Regions from separate parts of the Hahella sp. KA22 genome, predicted to be linked through region 4. Evidence: predicted binding sites of a transcription regulator. Region 4 holds the regulator's gene; each other region holds the start of a gene.
What was found. The regulator FNR, encoded in region 4, switches genes on or off when oxygen is low (the NO sensors DNR and NnrR bind a similar motif). The targets are predictions, from matches to a motif close to TTGATNTANATCAA.
Positions count from the first base shown of each region.

Region 1: the regulator FNR is predicted to act here: its motif matches at 2,548-2,561, upstream of ccoM (cytochrome c oxidase subunit CcoM).
Region 2: the regulator FNR is predicted to act here: its motif matches at 2,430-2,443, upstream of EUZ85_RS04410 (TraR/DksA C4-type zinc finger protein).
Region 3: the regulator FNR is predicted to act here: its motif matches at 2,759-2,772, upstream of EUZ85_RS11355 (histone deacetylase family protein).

Region 1 covers NZ_CP035490.1:5,174,120-5,178,711, reverse strand. Annotated here, with positions in the region: gene EUZ85_RS22870 (translocation/assembly module TamB domain-containing protein) at 1-2,325, shown strand, start outside; gene ccoM (cytochrome c oxidase subunit CcoM) at 2,352-2,471, opposite strand; gene EUZ85_RS22865 (chalcone isomerase family protein) at 2,608-3,225, opposite strand; gene EUZ85_RS22860 (flavin reductase family protein) at 3,596-4,210, shown strand; gene EUZ85_RS22855 (class I SAM-dependent methyltransferase) at 4,207-4,592, shown strand, end outside.
Region 2 covers NZ_CP035490.1:993,695-998,286, forward strand. Annotated here, with positions in the region: gene malG (maltose ABC transporter permease MalG) at 1-417, shown strand, start outside; gene EUZ85_RS04395 (hypothetical protein) at 574-1,062, shown strand; gene EUZ85_RS04400 (RNA-binding protein) at 1,321-1,599, shown strand; gene yjjX (inosine/xanthosine triphosphatase) at 1,857-2,384, opposite strand; gene EUZ85_RS04410 (TraR/DksA C4-type zinc finger protein) at 2,529-2,852, shown strand; gene EUZ85_RS04415 (two-component system response regulator) at 2,877-4,037, opposite strand; gene EUZ85_RS04420 (hypothetical protein) at 4,575-4,592, opposite strand, start outside.
Region 3 covers NZ_CP035490.1:2,519,996-2,524,587, forward strand. Annotated here, with positions in the region: gene fliD (flagellar filament capping protein FliD) at 1-1,127, shown strand, start outside; gene fliS (flagellar export chaperone FliS) at 1,189-1,584, shown strand; gene EUZ85_RS11355 (histone deacetylase family protein) at 1,695-2,618, opposite strand; gene EUZ85_RS11360 (GNAT family N-acetyltransferase) at 2,865-4,592, shown strand, end outside.
Region 4 covers NZ_CP035490.1:5,601,446-5,606,037, reverse strand. Annotated here, with positions in the region: gene dnaB (replicative DNA helicase) at 1-43, shown strand, start outside; gene alr (alanine racemase) at 43-1,167, shown strand; gene EUZ85_RS24715 (sugar nucleotide-binding protein) at 1,333-2,238, shown strand; gene fnr (fumarate/nitrate reduction transcriptional regulator Fnr) at 2,235-3,014, opposite strand; gene EUZ85_RS24705 (hypothetical protein) at 3,158-4,174, opposite strand; gene EUZ85_RS24700 (lysophospholipid acyltransferase family protein) at 4,485-4,592, shown strand, end outside.

The DNA of each region.
Region 1 (4,592 bases), 430 kb from region 4:
TGGAGCAAATCTCTTCTCGACCTGAGCGCCAAGGGCGGCAAAATCCCGCTGGACCTGCTTAGCAAACTGGAAATCGAGCTGCCGCCCGAACTGGGGCCGACCCTGGTGGGCGTTGACGCTAAAGTGAAAGGCAAGTTCACCAAGCCGGAGTTCTCCGGCGTGGCGCAGGCGGCGGGCAGCTTCAAATCGCAAGCCTTTGCGGTGAGTGCGAACCTGTCCGGCTCCCCCGATGTATTGAACTTTCGCTCATTTCGCGCCGAATTGCCCCGCACGCAATCTAAAGAGAAAGAGGGCGATACGGCCGCAGATCAGGCCGAGCTGGCCACGCTGGAAGGCTCCGGACGGGTCAGTATCGCCAAAAGTACGCTTAATCTGGATGTAGTGGCGCATAAACTGCCGTATTCACTGGCTGCATTGGCGGATGTGGCGTTGCCGCCTGAGCTAAGCGGCGACGTGGATGCAGACTTACACGTGGAAGGGGCGTTTGCCGATCCCAAAGTCAGTGGCCGTCTGCACACCGCAGGGCGCTACTCGACCTTGCCGTTCGAGGTGACTGGCGAAGGCGAAGGCGGAACGCAGGGGGTGGACGTTTCCTCCTTGACTGCGAATCTGGGCGATGCCGGGCGTATTGATCTGTCTGGCTGGTGGCGGCCCACTGGGTTTGACGTCTCGCTGAACGGCTCCGGTGTGAACACGAAGAGTTTGCAAGCGTTGGGCTGGCAAGTGCAGCATGGGCTGCTGAATACGAATCTGCGGCTGCAGGGTTCGCTGCAGCAACCCAAAGTGGACGGTTATGTCGCCTACGCCACGGAAATCGAAGGGACGGACGACAAAGGGCGGAAACAGAAGTACCCGCTGCAGTTGCATACTGATATCGCCACACAGGAAAACGAAACCTTGTCCCTGGCGACAGTGATCAAGAAAGACGATACGCAGACCGGCAGAGTGAAGCTGGATATCAACGCGCGCACTTACCTGGATTTCTTCAACCAACTGCAGGGCGAACTGGATGTGCGTAAGATTCCCCTGGATGTGGCGGTGGCGGGCAACCTGGAGACGCGCTGGCTTAATTTCCTGCTGGACCCGGATATTCACCGCTTTTCCGGCGACCTGAATCTGAATCTGACCGCCCAGGGCGTTCTGGGCGATCCTCTGTTAAATGGCGATTTGAAACTGCAGGATGGTTTTTACGAAAACCGCATCACCAGCACTTTATTTAAAGACGCTCAGGCCAATCTGGCGTTTTCCGGCCGGAAAATGACCATGAGCGACAGCTCCGCCAGTGATGGCGGCTCCGGCAAGCTGGAGCTGCTTGGCCATGTGGACTGGAGTGAACTGAAGGGCGGTGAAGAAAGTGACGACAAGCCGATAGAGCTGCAGTTGGTCGCCACCAACGCCAGTATTCTGCGCCGCTCCGATATGGAAGGCGCGGTGTCCGGGAAGCTGACGCTGGAAGGGGATTTCAAAAACTTGCTGCTTAGCGGAAAAGTGGAAGTGTTGCCGTTTGCGATGATGCTGGACGCGGCGCTGGGCCGTGATATTCCGGAGATTGAAGTACGCGAGGTGGCTAAAGAAGTGCTCGAGGAAGACAGCATCCTGCCTTTGCCCAAGGTCGCTCTGGATATTCGTCTGGTCGTCAATCAGCAGGCTTATCTGCGCGGGCGCGGGCTGGAAGCGGAACTGAAAGGCCGGGTGTTCGCCAAAGGACCGCTGGAATCCGCTTCCTATCGTGGCAACTTTGAAACCTTGCGCGGCACCTTTGAAGTATTCGGTAAGAAATTCGACCTGCAGGAAGGGGAGGTGCTGTTTGAGAACGACAGCTTCACCATGTTTATCGTGGGCGTCTACACCAGCAAGGACACGGAATATCGTGCGGAGCTGTCCGGATCATTGGCGTCGCTGAAGGTGAACCTGAGTTCAAACCCGCCCTTGCCGGAAGATGAAATCCTGTCGCAGCTCATGTTTGGCAAGTCCGTGCGCAACATCACGCCGATTCAGGCGTATCGCCTGGCGGCGGCGGTGCAGACGCTGCGTGGAGAAGGCGGCAGTTTCTTTGACCCCATCGCCACCACCCGCGACCTGCTGGGCGTTGACACACTGTCCGTCGACACTCAGGAAACCGACAACGGCAGCGGCGTATCCGTCGGTGTGGGCAAATATCTGACTGAACGCGTATACCTGGAGCTGGAGCGTACCCCAGACCCGGCGCAGCCGTGGAAAGGCTCCGTCGAGGTGGAGTTGAACCCCAACCTCAACCTGGAGACGACCACTGGCGGACAGTCCGGCTTTGGCGGCGTCGAGTTACAGTGGAAGCAGGACTACTGACGTCACCGTAACGACGGAGCCTGTAATCAATGATGTTTCTGATGTTTGTCGTTTTCTTTTTTCAGCACGACATAGACGCCGCCGAAGAATGCGATGGTCATGCCTACTACCAGTAAACCCGCGATGATGGTCTCGTCGATGTACATAATGGATCTCCAACTTGGCTGATCGATAATAACGTGATCTTTAGTTGGATTATGGCGAGGGTCCGCCATGACGAGTTTGATTCAGGTCAACCTCTCCCGGCGGCCGGCCCCTCGGTAACGCTTATATTGACCGGGGTCAATTCCGGTCAGCCGTTCGACTCGCCGTTTGTTGCGGCGTCCCCAGGATGCCGGCTTTGAAGTCCTGACTGACAGGGTAGTCGCCAATCCAGATAGAAAGAATGGCGTCGAATAACTTCTTGCCCGGAATGACGCCGCGGTCATGCCCGTCCAGCCAGACTTGCGCTCCGACGCCGGGGATATACTCCACGACGGCGGTGTCTCCTTTTTCCAGTTTTTGGTCGAACATGTGCACCATCTGCTCAATCTCTCCCCGGATGTCCTCCGCCTGCTGCTTGCTGATGTTCAGACGCATGCCTTCGTAAAAGGCGTCGGCGATTTTGCGGCCGCGCACGTCCCTCAGCATGGTGAACTCCATACGCCGGTAACCTTCGTCGGCAAGCAGCGTTTGCGCCTCGTGAGTCGTTTGTTCTACATACAGCGCGCCGACATAAACATCGACAAAAACCAGAAAGCGGCGCGTGGCGGCTCCATTCAAGGAAAGTGAAGGGCGGTCGCCTTCTGGCGGCAGGGATTCAGGAACTTCCACGCCTTGCAGCGTCACCGCAAAGGACGGCGTAGTCAGACTCAACAAAACGATGAACAGCATCGACGATAGTGTTGGAGATATGCTCATTGTGGCGCCTCTTTGCCCTGGGCCTGCTGACAGCATTCAGGCAGACCCCGGCGCCAGGGTTTGTTATAACTTTATAGATTCCTGGCGCGACAGGTTGATGGACGTATTTGTTTTTATAACGTCAGGGCTCTCCAGGCTTGGCTGCCTGGGCGATCCTGACTGAATGTTGAGCAGTGTTACACAATGATACAAAGATTGAGTGGATACTGATCACATTTTCATCTGCGTCGATAGGTCTTTTTATATAGTCCATTATTGGGGCATCATTATTTCCTCAACTCTGCGTAAAGGTTAGAAAAAAGAGGCGGGGGGGCTTAAAATAGCGGGCTTTAGCAACTTCAAGCCACTGCAACGCCATAGAGTCTCCCCCATGTATATTGACTTCCAGCAATTAGAAGCGACCAAAATCTATCATTGGATGACGCAGACCGTCATCCCCCGTCCCATCGCATGGGCGCTGACCCGCAATGAGGATGGCGGCATGAATCTGGCTCCGTTCTCCTATTTCACGGCGATTTCCAGCGCGCCCCCCACCATCGCCATTTCCATCGGCAAAAAGCCCAGCGGAGAGCTGAAAGATACGCGCAGTAATTTACAGGTTGGCGCGCCCTGCACGGTGCATATCGCTGGTCGTGAAATGGCGCAGGCGGTGACGGACTCGTCCCGGACGCTGCCTTACGGCGAATCCGAGTTGCAAGGGCTTAATTTGTCATTGGTGGACTTTGAAGGCTTCGAGCTGGGCCGTCTGGCTGAGTGTCGTCTGGCGTTCGGGTGTCGTGTGCAGGAAGTGGTGGAGCTGGGCAGCGTGCCTCAGGCGATGGTGCTGCTCAATATCGAAAAACTGTTTGTGGACGATAGCGTCATGACCACGGACGCCAAAGGCCGTCTCAAAGTGGATGCGATGCAGGTGGACCCGCTGTCCCGTCTGGGTGCGGATGAATACGCCACATTAGGCGAAGTTATCAGTATTCCGAGGCCCGCATGAGCCAGTTAAGCAATCCCAGCCAAGCGCTGTTACGCCAACGTGAGCAGTTGAGCGGCCGGATATTATTGTGCTCGCCGCCCGCAGACGCCATCACGGCGGAACTGCGCCAGACGGGCGCAGAAGTCAGCGTTCTGAGTTGGGACCATACGGCGGTGAACGCCTGTCGGAACGCCGTAGCGGAAGAGCGGTTATTTACGGATCTGGCGTTGCCCGCGGACGCGCAATGGGACCAAGTCGCCCTGTTCATGCCGAAGGCCAGAGAAATGCTGGACCTGATGTTGTCCGTTGCCGCGCCAGCAGTGAAACGGGCGCAGCATATCTGGCTGGTGGGGGAAAAGCGGGAAGGCGTTGAGAGCGCCGCCAAGCGTCTGGCGAAAGAAGG
Region 2 (4,592 bases), 2.4 Mb from region 4:
CACGGCGCGGTGATTCTCGCTTCGCTGGGGGGCATGGCGCTGCATATCTGGACGATCAAAGGGTATTTCGAATCCATTGACCGCTCGCTGGAGGAGGCCGCCATTGTGGACGGCGCCACCACCTGGCAGGCGTTCCGCTACATCTTGCTGCCGCTGTCGGCGCCCATTCTCGCGGTGGTGTTTATCCTCGCTTTCGTGATGAACATCATGGAGTACCCGATCGCCTCCATCCTGCTGTTGGATGTGAACAACCTGACCCTGGCGGTGGGCGCTCAGCAGTACCTCTATGAGCAGAACTATTTGTGGGGAGATTTCGCGGCGGCGGCGGTGCTGTCCGGGCTTCCCATCACGTTGATTTTTCTTTATTGCCAGAAATGGATTGTGGGTGGACTCACTGCAGGTGGGGTGAAAGGGTAATCGCGCAATCATCCTCTCGTCTTCCAAATTATTCCTTGCGCGTACCCGGCCAGACGGCCGGGTCTTTTTTTGTGCGCCAGTCGAGTTTTTCGAACTGGGTCTGAGTATTCCTCTCCCGCTGTGATAAATTGAATTTCCTGATAAGGAGATTCCCTAATGTTCCCGCGAATTTCGTTAATTATCGCAGCTTTATCCCTGACCGCCGGACTGGGCGGCTGCTCCGCGTTTTCCAAACTGCCGGACTATATGGCGAAAGAAGACGGTCGGCCCCACGGTTATTCCGAGATCGCGTTGCCGGATGGGGGTTATCAGGTCAGTTATGAAACCTACAAGAAATATGAGTTGGTCGAAGTGGAAGAGCTGGCCATTCGGCGCGCCGCGGAGTTATCGGTAGAGCAGGGCGCCAAGGGGTTTGATGTCGAGAATACCCTGTGTTTCAAGGAATACCAGTTCGATAACGTGCCGGAGCAGAATGCGTCCGGGCGCACTGTCACGCTGGCCTCGGCGGCGGGTCCTGTCTCGGTGCCGGTGGATGAGCCCAACTTCCCCGGCTATACCCGCACCTTCGAGGTCAGGAAGTGCTTACTTAAAATCAAGTTGTTGCAGGATCTGGACGCCCCTGGCGAAGGGGGCGGCGCAAGTTGACGCCGCCACATTCGTCACGAGTGAATAAGGGGCAGGCGACGGCGAAATGTCATCAATTGGAAATGGGAATGTTCCATAGTTAAATTATTTGACGTTTTGCCACTTTTGTTCCAGATTTGTATGCATTGTGCGCAGGCGCGAGAGCGGGCCTGCAACCGAATTAGCCAGCGGTTGGCTAGTCACTGACGATAATTGGAGCGTTTGGTTTTCGTCAGTGTGATTGCTACAGGCGCTCGTGACAAATAATGAGATGGTGAGATGAATATTTATGTTGGAAACCTGTCCTATCAGGTAACAGAAGACGATTTGCGGGAAGCGTTTGCGGCCTATGGCGATATCAGCAACGTCAATATCATCCGTGACAGAGATACCGGCCAATCCAAAGGGTTCGGTTTCGTAGAAATGTCCGACAACGGGCAGGCGGAAGAGGCGATTCAGAAGCTTAATGAAAGCAATCTGAAAGGCCGTAACATGAAAGTTAACGAGGCTCGTCCCCGAGAAGAAAAGCCAAAGCGTAATTTCAGACCTCGCCACTAATTTGTCATTGTAAGGAAAATAACCGTTCACCGGCTTAGCCGGGCGGCGATTTTTATTCCTTGCTGAGCGATGCTTTGTAGCAGCCGCTTCCGTTCGTTCTGAACGGGAATTGCGCCGCTAAGCGCGCCTTTGCTTTTCCAAACCCGGCTTAGCGCCGGGTTTTGGCGGTTTTCTTTGTGTCGGACGAATCGTTGGGTCGATGGCTAACGTCTGTTCTGCTTCGGCGGAGAAAGACTGCGTTGGCGGAAGAAGGCGATTTAAATCCGAACCTCAGGAAGTGTAAAGCGGGTGAGCGCCAGGATCAGCGTGTCTGCGTACAGGCTTTCGCGGCTGAGCAACTCTCGGGTCAGCAGTCCGATTGCGCCTGTCTGTTGCTTGCTGTTCTGCGTTCCAAATAACCGGTCGTTGGCTTCTCCCAGCTCCATACCCTGATCCATCATTTCGACCACGGCTTGCGGTAGCGGCAGCGCTGCTGAACGCGCGTAACTGATATCGTCTCCGTGTCCCACCGCCACCCAGGCGACCGCGAACAGTTGGGAGCGAATCCGGTCGACGCCGCCTTCAAAGCTCACCCAGTAATCTGCGGAAGGGTGCGTTTCCCGCGCCGCCTGCACACGGTTCAGGGCGCCTTGCAGGGTTTCGTCGTCGGTGAGAGGTTGGGAAGCGACGCCGGATTCGGTTCCGGCGCCGACGCAGTGAATCTGCGAATCGGGAAAACAACGACTGAAGCCGTTGCGCGCCGCATTAACTTTAACTGGATTGACGGAGGCTACGATGACTTCCATAGACATCTCTCTGTTGCAACAAAATCGCAATTAAAACTTGTTGGTTTGCGGCGAATCAAGCCATATATTCTGTTTAATGACATTCTTGCCAGGGAGAGCAATACCAGCCTGGGATACCACCGTAAGCATCGCAAAGGAGAGATTATGCAGCAGTCCCACATTAAGAACCGGTTGTCCGAGCAACTGACGGAACTCATCACGCGTCTGGAAGAGATTACCCGCGACCTCACCTCTGAACATTCCGCGGACTCAGCGGAGCAGGCGCAGGAGCGGGAGAACGACGACGTGCTGAATGCGCTCAAAGTTGAGACGGAAATCGAGATCAATCAGGTGAAAAAGGCCCTGCAACGGCTACAGCAGGGTGAGTATGGCGTCTGTGTCGCGTGCGGGGAGGAAATTCCCGAGTCCCGCCTGCAGGTGTTGCCTTTCGCAGAGCTGTGCGTCAGTTGCGCCAGCAAGTCTGAATAACCACTTCCTCAGCTTTACTCACAATTACTCCTGGCTGAACTGCTCCAAGGCGCGGTTCAGTTCTTCAGGAGGCAGTTTCATCATCTCGGATATCTTCTGGATCAGCTGCCGATCTCCAGGATTGACCCGCAGACCTTGATGGAAGATGTCATTGGTGGTGAAGATGGCGTTGTCGATAATCGACATAATGGAATGTTCCTGCTCTTCCGACAGTCCCAGGGTATTCAGGGCGAACACCATCTGCTCGGCGGCGTTCTCGGTGGCGCTGATAATTTTGTCCGCCACATCCGAGTAGCGCTTGTCGATATCCTCCAGCACTGTCTGCGCCTTGGACGTCAGTTGCTTGAGCAGGTCCATCTGCAGCTCGGTGGTGCGGCGATCATCCAGCGCTTTTACCCGACTGTCCATGCCCTGCACCAGATAGAACAGGTTGTCCCGCAGACGCCCGCAGCGTTTTTCGTCCCCCAGCGGCATATTTTTCACTAGCAGCGACACCTGGTCGAAGTTGATGAACAGACGACGCCCGGCGGAGTGCAGGCGTCCGGCGTCCTGGAAATGTCGCAGCAGACGGCTTTCCAGATCCCGGGAGAGGCCGTTGGGCTCCATGTTTTTTTCTTCGAAGCGACCGCGAATCTGCAGGCTGCAGCGCACGTCGTAATTATTCAGCGCCTGGAACAGGCGTTGGCCCAACTCGTCGAAGTTATTGCAGTCAGCGGAATCCAGCAGGAAGTTGATATTGACGCCCATGTCGCCGCTGTCAGTCATGGCGGACATGGCGACATCATGAGTGAATTGTAATTGCGACTTGAGCTGGCGGTTGGCGATCAGGTTGATGATGGCTTTGTTGATGCGGGCGATGAACTCTTCCGATGGAGTGTTGGTGGGAATGACGTCATCCGCGCCGGAGTTGAACAGCGCAATGGTGTCTTCGACGCTATTGTCCGAGGTCAGGCATATCAGAGGGGTATCGCCGATCTGGGTATCCTGGCGCAACATGCCGAGGGTCATTTGCGCTTCTTTCAAAGGTTGCTCAACACAGAGAATGATCGCATGCCACTGGCCGCCGTTGATCTTTTCAATGGCGTCGTGCAGTTCGCTTTGTTGCAACTCCAGTAGGCTCAGGCTGGCTGTCTGCAGGGGCTCGGGTAGCGAGCCTATGACTAGACCTGCGTATTTCAAACCCATATGAAACTCCTTGCCGATGATCCGTATTCCGCTTTTTCGCATGGTTATTCCTGAAGCATAGCGCATTTTTTTGGGTTGGCTGCGATGCTCTGACGTTGATCTCTGGAACCCCGGTTTATTTTGATCAGGGTCTATTTTTTAAACGGCGGCGGCAGGTTGTTCTATAGTTATTAAATCCATTTCTAACAGCTTTCCTGGAATCCTATGCTTGCAATGACACGGAACCTGATGGCGAAAGATCCAATCGTATTGGCTACTCTGGGAGCAGGGCTGGCGGCGCTGTGTGGCGGATGGTTGACGTCCGGGCTGCTTTCAGCCGGACTGTTCACGGCCTCCAGTCTGGCGTTTTTCGCCTCCAGTCTGATTTCCGACGGCAAGCAGAATGAAAGTAACGGGGAGCTGGAACGACAGCGACAGAGCAGCGAGCGGGATTTTCAGAGCGCGGTTAAGGAAATCGACAATTACGCCAATGGGCAACTGGCTTCCATCAGTTCCGATAATCGCGATCTGGCGGACACGATCAGTAACAACATCGAGTTATTGGGGCAGGCGTTC
Region 3 (4,592 bases), 3.1 Mb from region 4:
ATAATGCTTTGCAGGAAATCATTAGCGAAGTCACTGCCTTTGACAGTGATACTGGAGAAAAGGGCACGTTGTTGGGCAGCTCCACAGTGCGCACTATCTCCACTCAGTTGCGTTCCACGCTGAGTTCAATTGTTCCCGGGCTGGAAAGCGCTAACGTGCGCAGCTTGTCTGAATTGGGAATTACGACCAACTCAGAATCGGGACAACTGGAGTTCAACAGCCTGACGTTCCAAAGCAAGCTGCAAAGCTATCCGAATGACGTCGCGGCTTTGTTCGCCGACCAGGGGCGTACGACGGATGCACAGGTCAAATACGTCAGCGCCGGGATAAACACCAAGATTGGCTCTTACGCCATCGATATCACCCAGGTGGCGACGCAGGGCGCTTTCACCGGCAATGTGGCGCTGGGCGGCTCTACGGTCATTGATGCGGACAACGATACCTTCAAGATCAAAGTCAACGGGGTTGAGTCCAACACTATTACTCTGACTGCCGGGACTTATACTGACAGCGAGTTGCTTGCGGAAATTCAGACTCAGTTGGATGCGGACACCAATATCGCAGGCTCTGGTGTGACTGTTTCGTTGGACGGTAGTAACCAGCTGGTGTTCACCTCTGGAGAATATGGCATTACCTCCAAGGTCGAGATTACCGCTATCGACACTAATACTGCGGCGCAGCTGGGATTGACTGTCGCCACAGGCGTAGATGGTTTGGATGTCGCTGGCACGATCAACGGGAAAGCCGCTACCGGAAAGGGGCAGTATCTGACCTCTGCGGACGGAGACTCGAAAGGACTCAAGCTGCAAATTACCGGCGGCGCCACTGGCGCGCGCGGCACGGCGACTTATATTGAAGGGGTGGGTGACCAGATGGTCGACCTGGTGAACAATTATCTGTCCGCCGAAGGTCTGATTACGGTCGCCATCAATGGCTTTAACTCTCAGCTGGAAAAAATCTCCGAAGATCGCACGGAGTTGAACGACCGAATTACCGCCCTGACAGACAGGCTGGCGCGTCAGTTCACCGCCGCGGATTTGATTATCTCCCAGCTCAAGAACACGGAAAACTTTTTGTCCACGCAGTTGGAAGCGCTGGTGGCCAGCACTACTGGAAGCAAGGGTTAAGCGACGGGCCTGATCCAGGCGCTTAAGATCACAGACGAGTAATTATGAGGTTGCTATTACAATGAACGCGTTACATCAGTATCAGAGCGTGAATCGTCAGACCAGCATCGTCGATGCGGATGGACATAAGTTGATCCAGCTGTTGTTCGATGGAGCGCTGGAGCGCATTACCATGGCGAAGGGGCAGATTCTGGCCAATAACTTTGAAGGCAAAAACCGGCTTATCGGCAAGGCGGTTGAAATCGTCGGCGGTTTGCGTGAGTTTCTGGACAAAGAAAAAGGCGGCGATATCGCAGAGCGTCTGGATGCATTGTACGAATATATGGAGCGCCGTTTATTTGAAGCCAACCTGCAAAATGATGCGACTATCCTGGATGAAGTGGCGGGCTTGTTGAAGCAAGTCAAAAACGGCTGGGACGGCATTCGTCAGGAAGCGTTGGAAAAAGGTCTCGTCTAACCTGGCCTGAACAGGCCGCTTTCTCGCAACCTTATGGAAACTCCTTCCGCTGTTGGCGGATGGAGTTTCTAAGCAAGGTTAAGCCGTTCTCTCATACTACGTTCGACGCTTCAATTCCCCATCAAACCTTCCATGTGCGCTTCCACACTGGCGGACAGGGCGTTCAGGTTATAACCGCCTTCCAGAATAGAAACGATGCGCCCACTGCTGTAGACCCGCGCCACATCCATCAATAAACGCGTGATCCAGCGGTAGTCCCTTTCTTCCAACTCCAGATGCGCCAGGGGATCATGTTTATGGGCGTCGAATCCCGCTGAGATAAGTATCAGTTGCGGGCGGTGATCCTGCAGGCGGGCGAGCCAGTCCCGCTCAACGCTGCGCCGGAATTGCAGGCCGCGCGTGTGGGCGTCCAGCGGCGTGTTGATGATATTAGGGCGATCCACCGCATGGTGACTGAACGGATACAGCGGATACTCAAAGCTTGAGCAGAACAGGACCCGTGGATCATCCTGAAAGATGTCTACCGTGCCGTTGCCCTGATGCACGTCGAAATCCACGATGGCGATGCGCTCCAGGCCATGAAAATCCATGGCGTGGCGGGCGGCGATGGCGATATTGTTGAAGAAGCAGAAGCCCATGGACTTGCTACGCTCCGCATGATGACCAGGCGGACGCACGGCGCAAAACGCAGTGTTCGCCTGGCCGCTGAGCACCATGTCCGCCGCTTCCACCGCTGAACCCGCAGCCAGATAGGCGGCGCGCATGCTGTGACGCATCAGGGCGGTGTCCGGATCGACCATGATGCGGCCTTTGTCCGGATTCAGGTTTTCCAGTTGTTCAACGTAGCGGGAGGGATGCACCCGGATGATTTTATCGCGGTCAGTTTCCTGCGGCTCGACCAGATCCACTTCCTGCAGTATGCCGGCGTGCTCAAGCCGGTCCATAATCGCCTGCAATCGCATGGGGCTTTCGGGATGCCCCTCGCCCATGTCGTGCAATGTACAGTCTTTATGATAGAAAAGGGCGGTTTTCATCTTTGTTTTCCTTTTAGAGGCTTTTAGTCTACTGCAAAGCGATAACGGCTTGAAACCGGAGATGGGGCGAATGTTATAGTCCGCGCCCGCGATTGAGGTGGGCGCATCGAATTACGCCAAGTCAGTCAAAGCGGGGGATCTTGATATCTGTCAAAGTGGCCGGTATTGGTCTATGTATCTTAGATATCGGCGGCGTTTCCGCAGCCGCCGGGTCCGGAGCCTGTCAACGCAAATGGAGAAAACAGATTGGGAACCCGACATTTAGAAGCGTTGTTCAACCCTAAGTCCATCGCGGTGATTGGCGCGTCCGAACGCTCCAATAATCTGGGCGGCATGGTGTTGCGTAATCTGATGTCCACGGACTATTCAGGCCGTCTGGTGGTGGTGAATGACAAGGGCTATCACGATGTGCATGGCGTCCCCTGTGTGAAACGGCCCCAGCAAATGCCGTTTCGGCCGGATCTGGCCATTATCTGTACGCCGCCGGAGAGTGTGCCGCGTATTGTCCGGGTGCTGGGAAACGTCAAGGTTAAGACTGCGATGATCTTAACTGGCGGCCTGTCGCGCACTCATAGCCGCAGTGGCAGGCCGCTGATGTATTCCGTACAGGAAATTGCGTCTGAGTACGGTATTCGTATTCTGGGGCCGGAAACCATTGGCATGCTGTCCCCGGCCAGCAATCTGAATGCGACCTACATGCATATGGGCGTGCTGCCGGGCAAGATCGCCTATATCGGCCAGTCCGGCTCTCTCGCCAGTGCGGTCATCGACTGGGCGTTTACGCGGGGAATCGGCTTTTCTCATCTCACCACATTGGGAGACGGCATCGACGTCGGGCTCGATGACCTGATTGATTACCTGGCCCAGGATCGCAGCACTAAAGCGATATTGCTGCATATGGAGAATATTCATTCGCCCCGACGTTTTATTTCCGCTGTGCGGGCCGTGTCACGGGGGAAGCTGGTGATCGCAGTGAAAAGCGGTCGCACTCCGGCATCGCAATGGCGCCCCGCAGAGTTGCCTTTGGGGGTTGTGGACGGCGACAAGATTTTCGATGCGGTATTCCGGCGCGCCGGGGTTCTGCGGGTTAACGGCGCCGATGAGATGTTCGATGCGTTGGAGACTTTAACCCGGATGAAACCGGTGCGCGGCGAGCCTTTGCACATAATCAGCAACGGTCTGGGCCCTGGAGTGCTGGCGGTGGATCGGTTGGCGTCTTTGAATGGCGAGCTGGGTTCGCTGTCGCCGGAAACGGTGAGTGAACTGGGCAAGCATCTGCCGCCTTATTGGACGCGCCGCAACCCCATCGATCTCAACTACGACGCCAACCCGGAGCTGTATCGCCGTACTCTGGAGATACTCGGACGCGATCCGCATGTGTCCAATGTATTGGTGTTGTACGCCCCGTCCCTGACCGAGGACAGTCTGCAGGTGGCGGATGCGGTGATTGAGGCGGGCAAGCGTTCTCATTTGAATATTTTCACCTGCTGGTTAGGGCACAGTACGGTGTATGACGCCAGGGAAGCGTTTTTCCATAGCGGCGTGCCCACATTCTCCACGCCGGACAAGGCGGTGAAAGCCTTCATGCACATGGTTAATCACCAGCGCAGTCAGCGGGTGCTGCGGGAGACGCCTGAATCCTATACCGACCCAGTGGTGGACCGCTCCCGTGCGCGTAAGACCATTCAGAAGATATACGCCTCAGGACGGAGAGTGCTGACTAATGCGGAGTCGCGGCAGATTCTCACCGACTACGGCATCAACATGCAGGATACCCGCTACTGTGAAACGGAAGAGCAGGTAGTGGAAGTCGCGCGTGAATTCGGCTCGCCAGTTGACATCCGCATTTTGCACGAGCATAGCTGTGTCCCTTTTAAAGACGAGAAGACCGGTCGCGGCCGCTATAAGGGCCGGGTGAAGGGGCTGGTGGAGGAAGCATCCATTCGCGATTCCTGTCGCTATCTATTGACGCAT
Region 4 (4,592 bases):
TGAAGATTTGGCTCACGATTATGGCGGGGGAGACTACGAGTAATGCGTCCATCCCGCGCTCTTATTGATCTGGACGCATTGCGTCACAATATTCGTTTGCTGAATTCCATTGCTAAAAACGCTCGTTGTGCGGCGGTAATTAAAGCTGATGCATATGGCCATGGCGCAGTGGAAATCGCTCGCGCCCTGAAAGGGGAGGCTCCTAAACTGGCGGTGGCCTGCTACGATGAGGCGGTGAGCCTGCGTGAAGCGGGTATTACGACGCCGCTTTTAGTGTTGGAAGGATTTTATAGCTCAGAGGAGTTGGCTGACTCCACTCGTTGGCGCGATATAGAGTGGGTTGTGCATGATATGGAGCAATTGGACATGCTGTCCGAGGTGGCTCCTTTGCGCAAGGCCGGTCCTAATTCCGCCCGGATGCAAACCTGGATCAAGTTGAATACAGGTATGAACCGGTTGGGATTGCCGTTAAATAAACTGGCTGGCGTTGCTGAAATGCTGCGGCAGTTTCCCGGGCTTTCTGTTATTGGGTTGATGACCCACTTCGCATGCGCTGACGAACTGGATAGCTTATTGCAACAGAAGCAGTGGCGCGCGTTTCAAGCTGGTATGCAGGTGGCGGGATCGGGCGGCTGGAGTTACTCCTCCGCTAACTCGGCCGCCTTGTTGCAATATCCGGAAACTCATCTGGATTGGGTGCGCCCAGGTATTGCGATGTACGGCGCATCACCTATGGCGGATAAGACAGGGGCGGACTTTGGCTTGAAGCCAGTAATGTCTTTTGAGTCACGCTTGATTGCTACCCGGGAGCTGCAAGCTGGAGATTCTATTGGCTATGGCGCCGCCTGGACTGCGAACGGTCCAACAAGAATGGGGGTGGTTGCTGTAGGGTATGGCGATGGATATCCAAGACAGATGCGGAATGGTGCGCCTGTCGCCGTGTGCGGTAAGCGGACAAGCGTTATCGGGCGGGTATCCATGGATATGTTGACGGTGGATATTTCTCATATTCCAGAGGCGCGTATTGGGTCGGAGGTGGAGTTGTGGGGTGGGGCTGTTTCCGCTGATGAGGTTGCAGGATATGCGTCAACAATCTCCTATACTTTATTTACGGGTATGACCTCGCGTGTTCCCAGGGTATACCTTAATCGCTCGGAAGGGGTTTAAGGTGCAGCGTTAAGCTGGAGAATGGGGATAAAGCCCGGGGTATCGGGTTTGCGAAAATCCCTTCAAGCAGCCAATATTGTTAACATAATATCTTCAGGCGGTCCGCATTCCAGGGGCGCTAAAGGCTACGAGATACATTTAAGGGGTACATGAGTGATTGTTTGTGTGACGGGAGTCGATTCGCCATTAGGTAAGGCTATAGCTCAGCGTTTGCAGCAGAGCGGCATAGCGGTGGAGGGCGTTCCCTACGAGCAGTTTCTGATGACCAATGATGCGATCGTGCGAGCAATGAGAGCGATGCCCTCTGCGGATTTTGTTGTTCATGCTGCGGAGATGGGCGACTTATTTAAAGCGGAGCAGCATCCGGATTTGGCCTATCAGGTTAATGTGTCCGCTTGCGAGGCGGTGGCGGAAGTGGCGGCTTTATGGAAGGCGCCGATTATTCACCTCTCCAGCCATCTTGTTTTTGATGGCGTCAAAAAGAATCCCTATATTTCCGCCAACAAAGGACGTCCTCTTTCAGTGTATGGGCGGACTAAACTGCAGAGCGAACAATGGCTTCAGGAAAACTATAGCAAGCATCTGATCTTGAGGGTCGGGTGGTTGCTGGAGGCGGGCGCCCAAGGCTGGTTGCAGACCATGCTTTCTGCGCTGTCTTCAGGAAAGCGTCTGAACGCCAGCACCGATATGCAGCTGACTCCCGTGGCGGTGGATGATGTGGCGAGAGTTGTAGACGCGGTTATTAAGCAGTTGAGTTGTAATATCTCTGTGTGGGGTGTTTACCACTATGCTGGCGCTGAAGCTGTCACCCACTATGAGTTGCTGAAGGCGATTGTGCTGCAGGCGTTTGGGCAGGAAGAGATGTTGCAGGCCCTGATCGAGAAAAAGGGCGCTGATGTATTACCGGGGGTGGCGCTTCCGGCGAATGGCGCGTTGGGGTGTATCAAGCTGCGCAACACCTTTGGCGTTAAGCAGCTTCCCTGGCGCCGCTATCTGCCGGCGTTGATTGAACAATGCCAGCAGCGTGGCGGTGTAAAAGCGGCTGAAAACTGCCTGGAAGAGACCCGTTAACGAGCGTTAAGGGCTGATTCCTTCTGCTGCTCCAGGCACTTGGTGTCGTGGCGAAGAATTTTCTGTAGTTCGTCCAATTGCAATATCTGAACTTCCCTTCCTTGAACTTTTATAATGCCGTTGTTCTGGAAGCGGGTAATGACCCGGCTGACAGTTTCGACGGCCAAGCCTAAATAGTTGCCGATATCGCTGCGAGGCATAGGAAGTCTGAAGTTTGTGCCGGACAGGCGACGACGACTGAAGCGGGTCGACAGGGATAATAACAGAGAGGCTATACGCTCTTCCGCTGAATTTTTGCTTAGTAGCATCGTGAGCTGCCTGCTTTCCTGAATCTCTTTGCTCATTAATGAGAAAAAGTGGTGTTGCAGGCTGGGGATGTCCGAAGCAAGGTCTTCAAACTTTTCCAGAGGAATTTCGCATACGCTGGTGCGCTCAAGGGCGACGGCGGAGCAGGAATATTTTTCCATGCTAACGCTGTCCAGGCCGATAATCTCGCCAGGCAGATAAAAGCCAGTGACCTGTTCCTCGCCTTCCTCAGATACGGTGAATGTTTTGATCGCGCCGCTACGAACTGCGAAGCACGAGCGGAATGGGGTGTGTTGCTCAAAGATATATTCGCCGCGATTGAGCATTTTGCCCTGACGAATGATTTCTTCCAGACGATCAATATCTTCAGCCCCAACCGCGATAGGAATGCAAAGCTTGCTCAAATTACATTCGTGGCAGCCTCTGTGTAAGCTAAAAGGAGAGGAGGTTGCTATATGCTTGCTTTCCATCGGTTGCCTCGTGGCTGGATGAGTGAAACTGCTTAAAGAGGCTTCTAGGATAGCCAATAGCTATTTAAAAGCAAATCCCTACGATGGGAAATTTACAGGGAAACCTACGCTCGCCTTTGTTTTTACATTGTTTTCACCTTTTGTTACAACTGGGTTTGAGTGTAGCGAATTGCTCTTGCTGGAAGCTCGCTGTTATCCAGGGTCTTGTAGTAGTCGTCCAACTGTGTGGCGTTGCGCAATTGATAGTGGGGCGTGTAAGAAAAAGCGCCCAGCCCAACGCCATGCAGGCAACTGACTCCTTGGCTAATCAAGCCTGTCCAGGGTAGTGCGAAAAAGTCCTGCGTGATCGGGATAAACGATGCGGACTTAATGCGTCGCTTGAAATCTTTTTGCGCGGCTTCCAGGCCTGATGTGCTGGCGAATTCCGTTTTATGGCTGGAAAGTAGGATGCCTTGCGGTCTCTCTGTCAGAATTTCTTCAAGATGCTCGGATAGTGCGGCGACGGTCGCAGGAGTCACTTTCAGGCGCAGGTAAACGGCTTTGAAGTCGAATGCCCGAATGGTCTGCAGCCAATCCTTAAGGTTCTCAATAGGGAAGGACTGTGCGTATTCGCCGGGATCATTGATGCAGATGATATTGAAGCCCAATCCTTTGATCAGGGCTAGCGCTTCCTCGGACTCAGGGCGAGCGTCCAATTCAATGACATGGCGTGCGTCGGCGCCGAAGCTCAGTTTGAACTCCCGACCTAAATAGTACATCACCTGCGTCTGCGCTGCGGGAGTGAGCTGGCGAACCAGATCGCCGAACCAATGCAGGTACTTAACCTGACTGCCGACGGGGAGGCTTTGCTTGAGTAGTCTCACTTCTTTCACGACATAGTCGATGTACTTTTGCAAATTTGCATTCATAGATGGGAGTCTGCGGGTGTAATTTTCCGCGCTGACAAGTGTATTAAAGCAGGGCGCCTGAACGCTCAATGCGAACCCGCCTTCATAATATCGAGCCAGAGAGCTGTTGCGATAGTCCGCGTCATAGGCTCCCTCGTCCAGGGCGCTCCAGTTTTCACTGGAGAACTCTTTAGGGGGGGAGTTGAGCAAATAAACCCAGCTATCATTACCCCCATTTTGTATCGCTTGTTCGACAACCTTTCCAACTGGCATATTGGGTCTCCAACCAGGTAAGAAAACATCTGCGCGCGTTTGACTATCATTGTCAGCGATTTGGCGCGCGCGCCTGCTGTCACACTTGTTGGCAAGTGGATCCCCCCTCTCTCCATGCTCAGTGTATCCAGCTCCCGAAAGGGAGTCTTGATATTGATCAAGGGGTGAGCGGGTGGCTGTCTGAGAGGGTGTACTTTAGTCGCAATATCCCTCAAACATTGGGTTTCTGGGGCGTTGAGGGATAACATTCATTGCAGCTTTGGGCGGGGAGTTGATATCCTTTGCGGGCATTGAAAAAAGGCGGGCAAAAGTGCAGGCATTTCAGCTATTTCGGTCTTTCGTTTTTTATATTGGGTATGCTTGGGGCGTCATCATCACATCTTTGATTGGGATGCTGGTAGGCCCTTACGTCAATTTT